One region of the Methylophilus sp. E2MeOHC9 genome, then DNA from elsewhere that is predicted to be linked to it. Evidence: predicted binding sites of a transcription regulator. Region 1 holds the regulator's gene; each other region holds the start of a gene.
The links. The regulator sigma-54, encoded in region 1, starts transcription at its own class of promoters, with help from an activator protein. The targets are predictions, from matches to a motif close to TGGCACNNTTCCTGCT.

Region 2: ACSSVF_RS06655 (pilin) is a predicted target of sigma-54. The motif match lies at 2,562-2,577, and genes of this name have one in related genera.
Region 3: ACSSVF_RS05050 (transglutaminase family protein) is a predicted target of sigma-54. The motif match lies at 3,512-3,527, and genes of this name have one in related genera.

What each region holds. Positions count from the first base shown of each region.
Region 1 is NZ_CP196024.1:650,109-655,062, forward strand. It holds gene lptA (lipopolysaccharide transport periplasmic protein LptA) at 1-537, shown strand, start outside; gene lptB (LPS export ABC transporter ATP-binding protein) at 549-1,295, shown strand; gene ACSSVF_RS03195 (RNA polymerase factor sigma-54) at 1,302-2,855, shown strand; gene tyrS (tyrosine--tRNA ligase) at 2,931-4,157, opposite strand; gene ACSSVF_RS03205 (anhydro-N-acetylmuramic acid kinase) at 4,288-4,954, shown strand, end outside.
Region 2 is NZ_CP196024.1:1,380,259-1,385,212, reverse strand. It holds gene ACSSVF_RS06670 (hypothetical protein) at 1-271, opposite strand, end outside; gene ACSSVF_RS06665 (beta-propeller fold lactonase family protein) at 472-1,482, shown strand; gene ACSSVF_RS06660 (SRPBCC family protein) at 1,647-2,192, shown strand; gene ACSSVF_RS06655 (pilin) at 2,660-2,986, shown strand; gene ACSSVF_RS06650 (pilin) at 3,031-3,393, shown strand; gene ACSSVF_RS06645 (alpha/beta hydrolase) at 3,501-4,154, shown strand; gene xseB (exodeoxyribonuclease VII small subunit) at 4,236-4,481, shown strand; gene ACSSVF_RS06635 (polyprenyl synthetase family protein) at 4,507-4,954, shown strand, end outside.
Region 3 is NZ_CP196024.1:1,058,071-1,063,024, reverse strand. It holds gene ACSSVF_RS05050 (transglutaminase family protein) at 186-3,473, opposite strand; gene ACSSVF_RS05045 (SPFH domain-containing protein) at 3,676-4,515, opposite strand; gene ACSSVF_RS05040 (NfeD family protein) at 4,629-4,954, opposite strand, start outside.

The sequences.
Region 1 (4,954 bases):
AGTGTCAACGATGCAAAAAAAATCAGCACTTATACCGGCAATGTGATCCTCAATCAGGGCTCCCTGCAAATCAAGGCAGACAAAATGATAGTCCGCGAAGACCAGGATGGATTTCAGCATAGCACCTGTATCGGCAGCCCAAGCACACCGACCACCTTCAAGCAGAAGCGCACTGGTAAAAACGAGTGGATGCAAGGCAGCGGCCAGCGCATTGAATACAATGGCCGCATGGATAAAGTGCAACTGTATACCAATGCTTGGGTCAAACGTGGCGAAGACATAGTCACCGGTGATTACATCAGCTACGACGCCAATGCGGAATATGCGGAAGTGATTGGTGGCACCAAAGCCAACCCGAATGGCACGGCCAACAGCCGGGTCAAGGCTATCATCCAGCCCAAGAGCAAAACAACGCCTCCTGTGATCGATAACAAAGCCAATGCACAGCAAGGCCTGCGCATGAACCGCTCATTGCAGTTCAAGAGTGAACCGGCTGCTAACGGCACCGCAAATGAACCCAAGAAAGAACCACAGTAAAGACTGGCAATATGCAAACAACTGCTTCACCAGACAATAGCCATTTACGCGTCAGCCATTTAAAAAAAGCTTACCAGGGTCGCACAGTCGTCAGAAATACGACGCTGGAGTTGCATAGCGGCGAAGTCATTGGCTTACTGGGCCCGAATGGGGCAGGCAAAACTACCAGTTTTTATATGATCGTCGGCCTGGTCGCACTCGATGACGGCCACATTACTTTGAATGGCACCGATGTCAGCCACGCGCCTATGCATGAACGTGCACGCATGGGCCTGGCTTACCTGCCGCAGGAAGCCTCGATTTTCCGAAAAATGACAGTGACCGATAATATCCTGTCTATTCTGGAAACCCGCCCTTATACGGCCGAAGAACGCGAAGCCAAGCTGGAGTCACTGCTCGATCAGTTGCATATCCAGCACATCCGCAACAGCCAGGCAGTCAGCTTGTCCGGTGGTGAGCGTCGCCGGGTAGAAATCGCCCGTTGCCTGGCCACTGACCCTAAATTTATTTTGCTGGATGAACCGTTTGCCGGGATCGACCCGATTGCAGTGATCGAGATCCAGAAAATTATCCGTTATTTGAGCAGCCAGAATATCGGCATCCTGATTACAGACCACAACGTTCGCGAAACGCTGGATATCTGTGACCGCGCCTACATCGTGAATGAAGGCGCAGTATTTGCAGCCGGCACTCCCGATGAAATCATTCAGAATGAAGGTGTGCGTGAAGTATATCTGGGCAAAAACTTTAGGCTGTAATTCGTTATGAAGCAAAACCTGCAATTACGCATGTCGCAAAACCTGGCACTGACGCCGCAGTTGCAGCAGTCTATCCGCCTGTTGCAACTGTCGACGCTGGAGCTTAGCCAGGAGCTGGAAGCCATTTTGCAGGAAAACCCCTTGCTCGAGATGGCCGACAATAATGAAGAAGGCGAGTTTGAAGACAATACGCCCGACGCCCCGTTAGCAGCGCAGGCTGAAGTCGAAGATGCTAGTTCTTTTGATGTCGCCATGCAGCAGCAGGATATCCCTTCGCCAGCCGACACTTTGCGTGAAGAGTTGCGCGAAGACCTGAGCGGCAATGAAGGCGAGTTGCCCAACCTGAATGAAGAATTCACCCCGCCGGAATTTGAAGACGACTACGGCGAATTTGGCAGTACCAGCAACTGGGATGAAGCAGGTCGCAATAACAATGATGATGAAGATGGTGATTTTTCGCGCCAGGATGCCAGCAACATCAGCCTGCGTGACCACCTGATAGACCAGATACAACTGGCGCACCTGTCGCACCGCGATATGAGCCTGGTCAAACTGCTGCTAGACAGTATTAATGACGACGGCTACCTGGAGCAGGATTTGCAGGAAGTGGTGGAGAACCTGCCGCTGGAACTGGAAGTCGATTTGCTGGAACTGGAAACGGCACTCAAGCTGATCCAGAATCTTGACCCGATAGGCATAGGCGCCCGCGATTTGCGTGAATGCCTGCTGCTGCAACTGTATGCCCTACCAGCCAGCACGCCCTACCTGAAAATCGCCATCGCCCTGGTCAAAGACCATCTGGCACTACTGGCCAATAAAGATTTTATCAAACTGCGCAAACAACTCAGTTGCGATGAAGCCTCACTCAAAGGCGCGCAGCAACTGATACGCCAGCAAAACCCCAGACCAGGCAGCGAGTTTTCCAACTTTAGCCATGATCATTTTATCCAGCATGATGTGGTGGTGAAAAAGATCAAAGGGATCTGGGTCGCTACCCTGAATGATGGTGTGATCCCGAAATTGCGCATCAACCAGATGTACGCAGATATCCTCAAGCGCAACCGTGAAAGCTCAGGCCAATACCTGCAAAGCCAGATGCAGGAAGCCAAGTGGATGATCAAGAACATCCAGCAACGTTTCTCGACCATTTTGCGTGTGTCACAGGCGATTGTAGACAGGCAGCGTAACTTCTTTGAGCACGGCGACATCGCGATGCGCCCACTGGTATTACGTGAAATCGCTGAAGAGCTGGATTTGCATGAAAGTACCGTTTCCCGCGTCACTACGCACAAGTATATGCTCACTCCAAGAGGTGTTTATGAACTCAAATACTTCTTTGGCAGCTCAGTCGCGACTGATGCGGGTGGTTCCTGCTCGGCAACAGCCATTCGTGCACTGATCAAGCAAATGGTGGCGGAAGAGAATGAGAAAAAACCGCTTTCTGATAACCAGATCACAGACACACTGGCACAACAAGGCATTGTGGTGGCGCGGCGGACGATTGCCAAATACCGTGAATCATTGAGTATTCCGCCAGCGAATTTGCGCAAATCACTTTAGCTTTTCAAGCTTGTCTGATTTTTGAAAATTAAAAAGGCCGCTATGCAAGCGGCCTTTTTTTTACAATGACGACGATTATTGAATCGTGATCCTGGCAAATTTTCGCTTACCCACCTGGGCAACAACCACGCTTTTTGCCAATTGCAGGTTCTTGTCCTCGACCTTGACGCTATCAAGTTTCACGCCACCCTGCTGGATGGCACGCATCGCTTCACTGGTGCTTTCTACCAGGCCAGCCTGTTTTAATAACTGGCTGATACCAATACTGTCACCTGCTATCGTCACTTCAATTTCAGGCACATCATCCGGTATACCGCCTTTGGCACGCGTCTGGAAATCCTGCAACGCTTTTTCAGCCGCTGCCTGACCATGAAAACGGGCCACGATCTCCTGCGCAAAGCCTACTTTGATATTGCGTGGGTTTTCACCATTGGCGATGCTGGCTTTCCATTCAGCAATGATTTCCAGCGAGGCGAAAGACAGCAAATCGATATAGCGCCACATGAGCGCATCTGAGATCGACATAATCTTGGCAAAAATGCTCTCAGGCGCTTCGCTGATACCGATATAGTTGCCCAGCGATTTGGACATTTTATTAACGCCGTCCAGGCCTTCCAGCAATGGCATCATCAGCACGCACTGCTGTGCCTGGCCAGCCTGTTTCTGTAGCTCGCGCCCCATCAGCAGGTTAAATTTCTGGTCGGTGCCGCCGAGTTCAATGTCTGATTGCAAGGCAACAGAGTCGTAGCCCTGCAACAGCGGATACAGGAATTCATGGATGGCAATCGGTTGGTTGCCTTTAAAACGTTTTGAAAAATCATCGCGTTCCAGCATGCGTGCCACCGTGTGGCTGGCCGCCAGCTTGATCATGCCTGCCGCACCCAGTTCGCTTAACCATTTGGAGTTAAATACGATTTCTGTCTTGGCCGGATCCAGTATCTTGAATACCTGCTCGGCATAGGTATCGGCATTGATCTTCACCTGCTCAACCGTCAAAGGCGGGCGGGTGGTACTTTTACCGGTCGGGTCACCTATCATGCCGGTGAAGTCGCCGATCAGGAACAGTATCTGGTGGCCCAGGTCCTGCAACTGGCGCAATTTGTTGATCAGCACGGTATGCCCCAGATGTAAATCGGGTGCGGTAGGGTCAAATCCGGCCTTGATGCGTAATGGCTTGCCGGCTTTGAGTTTCTCTATCAGCTCCTGCTCAATCAGCAACTCATCTGCACCGCGCTTGATAATGGCAAGTGCTTTGGCAATCTCCGGGCTGATGGCTTCAGGAGTGGGTTTTGCGTCTGTCATAAATACAATTCTGTCTGCTGCATGGCCGAGTTGGTATGGCATAGCAACGGTTAAAATGAAAGCGACTATTTTAACGTAATCTGCTGCTTAACTGTAGGCATATCCCGGCACAGTGTTACCATGTTGGCCTATGATCCCGCTGTCAACCGCCCCCGCTACCCGTTATTTTATTGGCATTATGTCAGGCACCAGCCTGGATGGTGTGGATGCGGCACTGGTTGCGCACACGGGCGATGATTTTCAACAGATCAACCAGGCATTTGTGCCGTATCCAGCCGCGGTCAAACAAACACTGCTGGATTTGCATCATCCAGCGACGAATGAGTTGCATGCAGCCGCTGTCATGGCCAATACATTGGCACAGCTTTATGCAGAGGCGGTGCAGAAGATCCTGCAGCAAAGCGGATTACCAGCATCGGCGATCACCGCCATTGGCTGCCACGGACAAACCATACGCCACTGCCCTGACCTGCCAGACGGTCAAGCCTATACCTTGCAAATCGGCAACCATGCCCGGCTGGCTGAACTGACGCAGATTGCTGTGATTGGGGATTTCCGTAGCCGCGATATTGCCGCAGGCGGCCAAGGTGCGCCTTTGGTACCCGCCTTTCACCAGGCTGTGTTTGCCAGCGCAACCAAAAACCGCGCCATTATCAATATCGGCGGCATCGCTAATATCTCCTGGCTACCGGTGAATGGGCAGGTGACCGGCTTCGATTCGGGCCCCGGCAATATGCTGCTGGATCAATGGACGCAACAGCATACAGGCCAGACTTATGATGCCAATGGCGACTGGT
Region 2 (4,954 bases), 730 kb from region 1:
TGAGCTTTTCATCAATATCGATCTCACCTGCTGTTCTACCGCCAGATATTCCTACACCGGTGATGCCATCCTGCGTTTTTTTCTCAAATGAACGGCTGCCGGTAAAAGTGGCGACTGTGCCATCTGCGAAAGTCTGGCTGTAGCTTGATTGCCCATTCACGAAGTCCGCGCCTAACACAGTGCTGGCCGTTAACGCATAGGCAGATTGCGTGGCCGCCAGGAACGATAGTGCCAATATGCATCTAACACTCAAAATAAATAGTTTTTTCATTTCAATCTCTCCTCAATTGAATCATCCCCATAATCATTGTAGGGTAATTCAACAGCCAGGAGTATTTCCCGATAAGCAAAATGATTAAAAAACCCTTTATTTTCATACATTTACAACTTAATATCATATTCGTTGCTTATAAACAAAATTTTTTGCAAAATCCCGTGTCAACCCGTTTTAATACAAAGCGTTTTTCAGCCATGAACTCTGCACTCACCCCACCAATTACTTCTAAGCATACCTCTGCAACAAAAGTGCCTTTTTGGCAAAAAATAGCAATCCTGCCAGTCATACTGGCCTGGAGTGTCAATACGGTTGCCGGCAATCTTGCCTACATTACCAACCAGGGTAGCAACACCGTTTCGGTGCTTGATATTGAGAGCAAAAAGGTCACGCACACGATTGAGGTTGGTAAAGCACCTGTCGGCGTGGCGATTGCGCGTAAACAGCAGCGCGTTTACCTCAGCAACGCCAATAGCCAAACCGTTTCTGTGATTAACAGCCGTACCCAACAAGCAATACAAGAAATCCCGGTGAATATCCAGGCGGTTGGCATTGCGCTTAGCCGTGACGAGAAAACGCTGTATGTGGCGGACTGGGGCGGCGCGCAAGTGATTGCGATCGAGACAGCACATCCTGAAAAACAAAAAGCCTTTAAAGCAGGCAAGACGCCTTCGGGCATGGTCGTCAGTGCAGATAATAAAAAACTGTTTATCGCCAACCGCGATAGCGATGATGTGACAGTGGTGGATACGCGCACGCTGCAAACCCTTGCACAAATCAAGGTGGGTTTACACCCGTTCGCATTGACCCTCAGCCCGGATGGCAAAACGGTCTTTGTCGTCAATGTGGTGAGCAATAGCCTGACGTTGCTAAATGTGGATTCACACCAGACCAGCACCATTAAAACCGGCCAACATCCTTATGGCGTTGCCATCACCCCGGATGGGCATTGGGCGTATGTCAGCAACAATCATGCGGAAAGTGTGTCTGTGATTGAGATCGCCAGTGGCAAAACAGTCAAAACCATAGATGTCGGCGAGTTTCCCGAGGGCATTGAATATGACAAAGCGACGCAGCAAGTCATCGTCGCCAACTGGGGTTCGGATTCTGTTTCCATCATTGATGCGAAGACGAATACGGTGACGAACACCATTGCCAGCCCAAAACTATGCCGGTCGTTTGGGCAGTTTATTCTTGAAACAAAGTGATTCAGCGATGTTTCACCTACTCCCCCTTTTTAGTTTTTTCACAGGATCGCCCATGAATTAGTCGCAAAGAGTCATTTTTTTAGGTAAAGTCACGGGTTATTTTAAAACTCAAAAGACTGATTACTTTTAAGCTTTAAAACATCTGTAAATATCAGGAGATTGAAATGAAAAAAATATTTGGCATCATTGCCGTTTCTTTATTGCCATTGATTCCATTGACCGCAGCTGCACACGGTGCCGCAGCATTACGTTTTGAAAAAACCGTTACCATCAAAGCGCCTCCGGCAAAAGTCTGGGCATTGCTGAAAGATTTTGGCAATGTGCAAGCCTGGCATTCTGGCGTGGAATCTACAAAAGTAGAGCAGAAAAAAGACGAAAACGGTGATGACACCACTTACCGTACCGTCAAACTGAAAAACGGCGGCACCATGTACGAAAAACTGCGTTCCATCGACGACGCAGGCATGCGCCTGAAATATGAGTACATCCTGGATAAAAGCACATTGCAACTGTCCAACTTTTACCCAACTGTTTCTGTGACTGCTAAAGGCAGCGAAACCGTGGTCACCGTAAAAGGCAGCTACACACGTGCTGACTCTTCTAACATCCCTAAACCGGAACAAAACGATGATGCAGCCACTAAAGCCATCAACGAGTTTTTTGATCCAGGTTTAGAAAGCCTGAAAAAGGTAGCCGAATCGGGAAAGTAATTAACCAGGGTTCTGGCAAAAACTCGCAAGGCAACAGTAAACCCTGGTGGAAATTCTGGTAAGTCTTACGCTGTAACCATTTAGTTTTTTGCAAATGCGGGATCAGGCCAAAAGTCTGGCCCTGTCACAAATAAAGGGATTGTGTACCACACAATCCCTTTTTTGCTTATTAAAGCACCAACGATGCCTGGGCTACCCATCCTGACAAAAAACATCACTTCTATTCCCAAGACTGACAAATCCTGTCATTTTTTGTCAGCCATCATTCGATATGTTTAACTGCAATAATTCGATACCAAACCAAAGAAATAAGGCATAAAACCCATTTAGTTCTTTTTTTTCAATATGTTGATAGCAATTAAATTTAGGTGGCACACCTATTGCTTATAGGTTCTCGAACACTGTTAGAAAAGCAGTGACTGAAACAAAAGCTGTTCACTTTAAACTTTGACTCTGAAGGAAACATGATGAAAAAACACGTACAACAAGGTTTTACCCTGATTGAATTGATGATCGTAGTAGCCATTATTGGTATTTTGGCTTCTGTAGCGATTCCGGCTTATCAGGATTACACGAAAGATGCTGCTGACAATGCATGTGCGGTTCAAACTAAAGGCTTTACAAATAACTATGTATTGGCCCAACAAACTGATAGAACACTTCCTACGGTTGCTAAAGGCGTGTGCGATGATGTGCAAGCCATCACTGGTACAACAATCGCAGCAAAAGCAAGAGCCCCTGGCGGCAAAACCACGACTTGCGTGATTGCAACCGGCGTTTGCACCTCATCTTAATTAAAGTCTTACAGTTGCATTAAATGCCCGATGCTGGGCATTTAATGCAACTAAATTCCTTTCAAAAATTTTCAAGACATTATTTTATGCGACTTCAAACAGGGTTTACATTAATTGAACTTATGATTGTAGTAGCTATAATTGGCATATTAGCTTCAATAGCCATTCCGGTTTATAAAGACTACTCAATAGACACCGCTGATAATGCCTGTGCCGTACAAACCAAAAGTTTCACTGACAATTACAACTTAGCCAACCAAACCCATAAAACAATACCAACCAGCGTCGCTGGGGCTTGTACTGACCTCGCTGCCATCGACTCGACCAGCATTACGGCAACAGCCAAATATCCAGGAAGTAAAACAACCACTTGTACAATAGCAACAGGGGTTTGTATCACCTCCTAAGATTAAGCTTGCTCACTAAAGAAATAAAATCTCCTCGAATCAATTCATTCCCAGCTGCCATTGAAATGCTCAACTAAAATAGCACCTTTTCATATTAGGAAACTGCTATGCAAGAAGCTGTACTAATCAAGAATCAAGAACATACAACCGCCACTGTCATCTGGATGCACGGTCTGGGCGCCGACGGCCATGATTTTGAGCCTGTGGTGCAGATGCTGAACCTGCCACATATTAAATTCATCCTGCCACATGCACCCTACCGCCCTGTCACCTTAAACAATGGTTACGAAATGAGGGCGTGGTATGACATTTTTGGGCTGCAGCCAGACAGTCCACAAGATGAGGTTGGTATTAAAGGAATGCAGGGCACGATTAACGCAATGATTGACAGTGAAATCTCTCAGGGCATTCCTTCCAACCGCATCGTATTGGCCGGATTTTCGCAGGGTGGCGCCATGGCGCTGCATACGGCGACAAGATTTACACAACCACTCGCCAGTGTACTGGCACTGTCTACTTACCTACCATTAAAAAATAAACTTGTTGGCGAGCAGCATCCGGCTAACCGGCAGACACCTATCTGGATGGCACATGGTCGCTCCGACACGGTGATTGCACTTTCTACCGCTGTCGCTGCCAGGCAAGCACTTGAAGCTGCTGGTTATCCGCTGGAATGGCATGAGTACGAGATGGCCCACAGTGTCTGCGAACAGGAGATAGCTGACATCCGCAGTTTTCTGTTGCAGGCATTGCCTGCCTGACTGCCAATCAACGCTTGAGATTAATCCCGCAAGCGCAGGGAGTTTTGTTAAAATGGCAGGCGTTTTAACAGGCTAATTCTCATGAATGCATCAAAGAAATCCTCCTCCCCGGCAAGTGACACGCAAAGTTTTGCCCAGCGCATCTCGTCCCTGGAAACAATCGTGCGGAGTATGGAATCTGGCGAGTTGCCTCTGGAAGCAGCGCTTACTGCTTACGCTGAAGGCATGCAATTGCTACAAGCCTGCCAGGGTTCTTTGCAGCATGCCGAGCAGACCGTGCTGGTCCTGAATCAGCAACAGCAATTAATCCCTTTCGACCCTGAGTGAGTTGCCTGAGCCTTCACTTTTAGTCATGACAACTTCATCCACAGCATTTGAGCAATGGGCAACCGTGCACCAGCAACGGGCTGAACAAGCGTTGGCAACGGCCTTGCCCTCGGCAGACACACCGCCGGAAAGACTGCATGCTGCCATGCGCTATGCGGTGCTTGGTGGCGGCAAACGCGTGCGTGCATTGTTGAGCTATGCGGCGGCTGAGCTGGTGGGCGCACCAGCGAGTTCTGCTGATGCTGCCGCGGTGGCGGTAGAGCTAATTCATGCTTTTTCACTGGTACACGACGATATGCCGTGTATGGATGACGATGATTTACGTCGTGGAAAACCCAGTTGCCATAAGCAATATGGTGACGCCACGGCCTTATTGGTCGGCGATGCGCTGCAGTCACTGGCTTTCCAGTGCATTGCTGATACACATGCGCCGCAAGCCTTAAAACAGGTGCAGATACTGGCAGAAGCAACAG
Region 3 (4,954 bases), 410 kb from region 1:
AAACATATTCATTACTACTCATCATAGAGGAGTGAGTGTCACAGTAGGTTCCTAGGGAAACCTGCAGCAAACACCAGTTCATCACTATAGGTTGCGACACACAAGCATTGCTTTCGCCTATGACTCTATGCCGCGCCTATATTACCTACGCCCGCTTGGTGAGCTTACACGTCGCTACAGCTGGCCTAAATAGCCTGCCAGCGCAGATCCAGTGTAAACGGAAAACGCGGGTTCGGCGGTTCCTTGACGACATCTATCTTGCCAGGCGTATGCCCATGTGCCCAGAAACGCGCGAATCGCCTTGCTTCCGCCTCATTGGCGTTGACTGGAAAAGTATTGTAATTTCGTCCGCCCGGATGCGAGACATGGTAAGTGCAGCCGCCGAGTGACTGATTGCTCCAGGTATCCACCAGGTCAAACACCAGCGGTGCCTGTACATCTATGGTCGGGTGCAGCGCAGACCAGGGATGCCAGGCACGGAAGCGCACGCCAGCGACATATTCACCTGCTACCCCGGTGGATTGCAAAGGTAATGGCCGCCCGTTGCAGGTCACCGCATAACGCCCTTCCGTCAGGCCACGTACGCGTAACTGCATGCGCTCGACGGACGAATCGACATAACGTGCGGTGCCGCCTGCCGAGACCTCCTCGCCCAGCACATTCCACGGTTCAATCGCTTGCCGTAATTCCATTTCAATACCGTGATACGCCACCGTGCCATAGCGCGGAAAGCGGAACTCGATAAATGGCTCAAACCAGCGCTGCTCGAAGGCATAACCAGCTTCACGCAGATCATTGACCACATCGGCCATGTCCTGCGCGATAAATTGCGGCAGCATCCAGCGATCATGCAACTCAGTGCCCCAGTGCACCAGTTTGCCGGTGTAAGGCTGTTTCCAGAAGCGCGCCACCAGCGCACGGATCAGCAGGCTTTGCAGCAAACTCATTCTCGCATGAGGTGGCATTTCAAATGCGCGAAACTCAACCAGCCCCAGCCGCCCGGTCGGCCCATCGGGTGAATACAGCTTATCGATGGAAAATTCGGCCCGATGCGTGTTGCCGGTTAAATCAACCAGCAAGTGCCGCAACAGCCTGTCTACCAGCCACGGTTGTTTGCTCTCTTTACCGGCAGGCACGACCTTTTCCATTTGCTGGAAAGCAATGCCCAGCTCATACAAATTATCGTCGCGCGCTTCATCCACGCGCGGTGCCTGGCTGGTCGGCCCGATAAAAGTGCCTGAAAACAGGTAAGACAGCGCCGGATGATGTTGCCAGTAAGTGATCAGGCTACGCAGCACATCAGGACGGCGTAACAAGGGGCTATCCGCCGCTGTTTCGCCGCCTAACGTGACGTGATTGCCGCCACCAGTGCCGGTATGGCGACCATCCAGCATGAATTTTTCGGTGCCCAGGCGGCACAGGCGTGCTTCTTCATACAGCATGCTGACATTCGCCACCAGCTCCTGCCAGGTTTTGGAAGGATGAATATTCACTTCTATCACGCCAGGGTCTGGCGTCACACTTAACAGCCTGAGCCGGCTATCGCGTGGCGGCGTATAGCCTTCCAGCCACAATTTGAGTTTTAAATCGCTGGCTGTCTGCTCCAGGGCATTGAGTAGATCCAGATAGTCTTCAAGGCGAGTGACAGGCGGCATAAATACATACAGCCTGCCCTTGCGCACCTGCACGCACAAGGCGGTATGGATCACCTCGCGTGCCGAGGGCTGAACGGTTTTATGTTTGAGGCGAACGATAGGCGCGGTGGCTTCGCCCAAGGCAGGCGTTTCCGCAAAGGGATCGAGCGGAAAATCCGGTTCAATATCGGCAGGCAGTTGCCAGGGCAAAGATGCCAATGGCAGGCGCAAACCCATGGGTGAGTCACCGCCCAACAGGTATAAATGCTCACGGCGCAATGGCCATTTGCTGGTCAGCCATTCCCCGGCTTTGCGCTTTTCGTCCGGTTTAAGTGGCATGATGAAGCCGACCACCGAACCCAGGCCCTGATTCAACAGCTGGGCGAGACGCTTGCGCTCAGCGCTGTCTGTCAGATCCACTTGCAGCGGGTCCACATTGTCCGGTAATTGCTGCTCTTGCAGGGTGAGCGCCAGGGCATCTTCATAAGCGGGGATCACACAAGCCTGCGGAAAACCCAGCATGTCAGCCAGGTGATTGGTAAAAGCCTGCGCTTGCACCAGCGTATAGCCATCATTGGCACCTTCGGCGGAAAACAGGCTGGCATCGTGCCAGACCGGCTTGCCATCAGGACGCCAGTAAATATTAATCGCCCAGCGTGGCAAGGCCTCGCCCGGATACCATTTACCCTGGCCATAATGTAAAAAACCATTGGCGGCCACTTGCGATTTAAGGCGCAGCGCCAGCTTGCCCGCCAAGTCGCGTTTATGCTCGCCGAGGGCCAGCGTGTTCCACTGCGCGCCATCCATATCATCAATAGACACAAAGGTAGGTTCACCGCCGTGGGTCAGGCGTACATCCATGGCCAACAACTCTTCATCGACCTGGTCACCCAGTGTGAGGATGGCTTGCCAGTCAGGTTCACTATAGGGCTTGGTCACGCGCGGGTCTTCGTGGATACGCGTCACCGTCATCTCATGCTTGAAGGTGACCTCAGCCACATCGGTAAACCCCACCACCGGCGCAGCCGATGAGGGCAGTGCGGTACAGGCCAGCGGGATATGGCCTTCGCCTGCCATTAGCCCGGATGTCGGGTCCAGCCCTACCCACCCGGCACCGGGGATAAACACCTCAGTCCAGGCATGCAGGTCGGTAAAATCCTGGTCGGTGCCACTAGGGCCATCCAGCGCCGCCACATCGGCTTTGAGCTGGATCAGGTAGCCGGAAACAAATCTGGCAGCCAGCCCCAGATGACGCATGATCTGCACCAGCAACCAGGCAGTATCACGGCAAGAGCCTGTTAGCTTCTGCAAGGTTTCTTCCGGCGTCTGGATACCAGGCTCAAGACGTACCGTATAACCGATCTCGCTTTGCAAACACTGGTTCACACCCATCAGGAAATCGACGATGCCCATGCCAGGCTGAATCACCTGGCTACGTATTTTATTGATCCAGTTTTGCAGTAAAAAACCAAGGTCATCAGGCTGCAAATAAGCGGTCAGTTCAAACGCCTGCTGTTCGGTGTAATTGAAGGGATATTGCTCGGCATATTTCTCGACAAAAAAATCAAACGGGTTGATGACGGTCATATCCGCCACCAAATCGACCGTAAAGTCGAGCTCGCGCACCATTTCGGGGAATACACAACGCGCAATGTAGTTGCCGTAGGGATCTTGCTGCCAGTTGATAAAATGCTTCTCAGGCGTGACCGTCAATGAGTAAGCGAGCACGGGTGTGCGCGCATGTGCGGCTGGCTTCAGGCGGACTTCGTGAGGAGAAAGATTGACCAGGCGGTCAAAGGTATAACTGGTGCGGTGATGTAACGCCACGCGAATTGCCACTGCGACCCCTCTTGAAATGATTGTTTTAAACAGAGAGATGCAGGAAATATGCCAGTTGCCATGAATTATGCAAGTTGCTTAGTACATCATCAGTTTAGGGTGACGATGCCAGCGCGGTGATGCCAGGATAAAAAATAAGAAACGCGGCAAACTGATGAAAGTTTGCCGCGTTCGGGATCAACACAATAACCAGTGATGGGCGCTACTTGCCACCAATCAGGTTTTTCACGGCACTGACCACATCACCCGGCAGCACCACAATTTTGCTGTTATTCGAGCTGCTGATCTTTTGCAGTGATTGAATATAGCGATCTCCCAGCAGGAAGGTCGCTGAAGTATTATTCTCTTTCACTACTTCCGAAATCATTTTAATCGACTCTGCTGACGCATTGGCAGCTACCATTTGCGCTTCTGCATCTTTACGCGCTGCTTCCAGGCGTGCTTCCGCATTCAGGATCAGCGATTGCTTCTCACCTTCAGCACGCGTCACTACAGCCACGCGTTCACGCTCAGCACTGGCTTGTTGTTCCATGGCGTGCTGCATATTGGCCGAAGGCTTGATGTCCTGGATTTCTACACTTTTCACTGTCAGGCCCCAATCGAGTGCTTCGTCAGCAATGGCGATCTTCAGTTCAGTCTTGATGCGGTCGCGCGAGGTGAGTGCATGGTTCAGATCCATGCCGCCAATGATAGAGCGCAGATTGGTTTGCACCATATTGCGCATCGCTTCCCTGAAATTCTCAATGCCATAAACAGCGCGCTCGATATTTGAAACCTTGATAAAGGCAACCGCGTTGGCAAGGATCACCGCATTATCACGGGTAATGACTTCCTGTTCCGGAATATCCAGGATAATGTCTTTAGTCGTCACTTTGTAACTGACCCTGCTCAATACCGGATTAATCACATGTAATCCCGGGCTGATGATCCCGGCAAATTTACCCAGGCGTTCAACCACCCACTCTTCACCCTGCGGGACGATACGAACGCCTTTGACGATGGCAATGATTGCCAATATCAACACGATAATGCTGATTTCCATGTGTACTCCTTCAATTAACAAATGTTTGAGCTGCTGATGACCTGGCAACTCGTGGATAAACTTAACTCTTGGATAACCTTGATGTGGCTATATCTTTAAACTCTGCCCGCCTTTTAAACTGGCGCCACACGTACGCTATTGCCTTCCACCGCCACAATCCTGGCAGCTTGATTCAGCGCAATCTCAACGTCAGCCACGGCTGACCATTCTTTGCTGCCCATCACGCCTTGGGTAAAACGGATAAGTCCTGGCTGCGCCGGGCTGACGGCTTGGACGATAGTCCCCTGGCGGCCGATTTCTTCACCCTGTGCCTGCCCGACCCGCGGCGTAGGTTGGGTTTTTTCGCGTTTGCGCCAAATGGCCACCGCTAACACTGAGAAAACCGCATAAATGAAGATTTGCCACGCCGGGCTAAATGCAGGTAATAACCAGGCCAGTA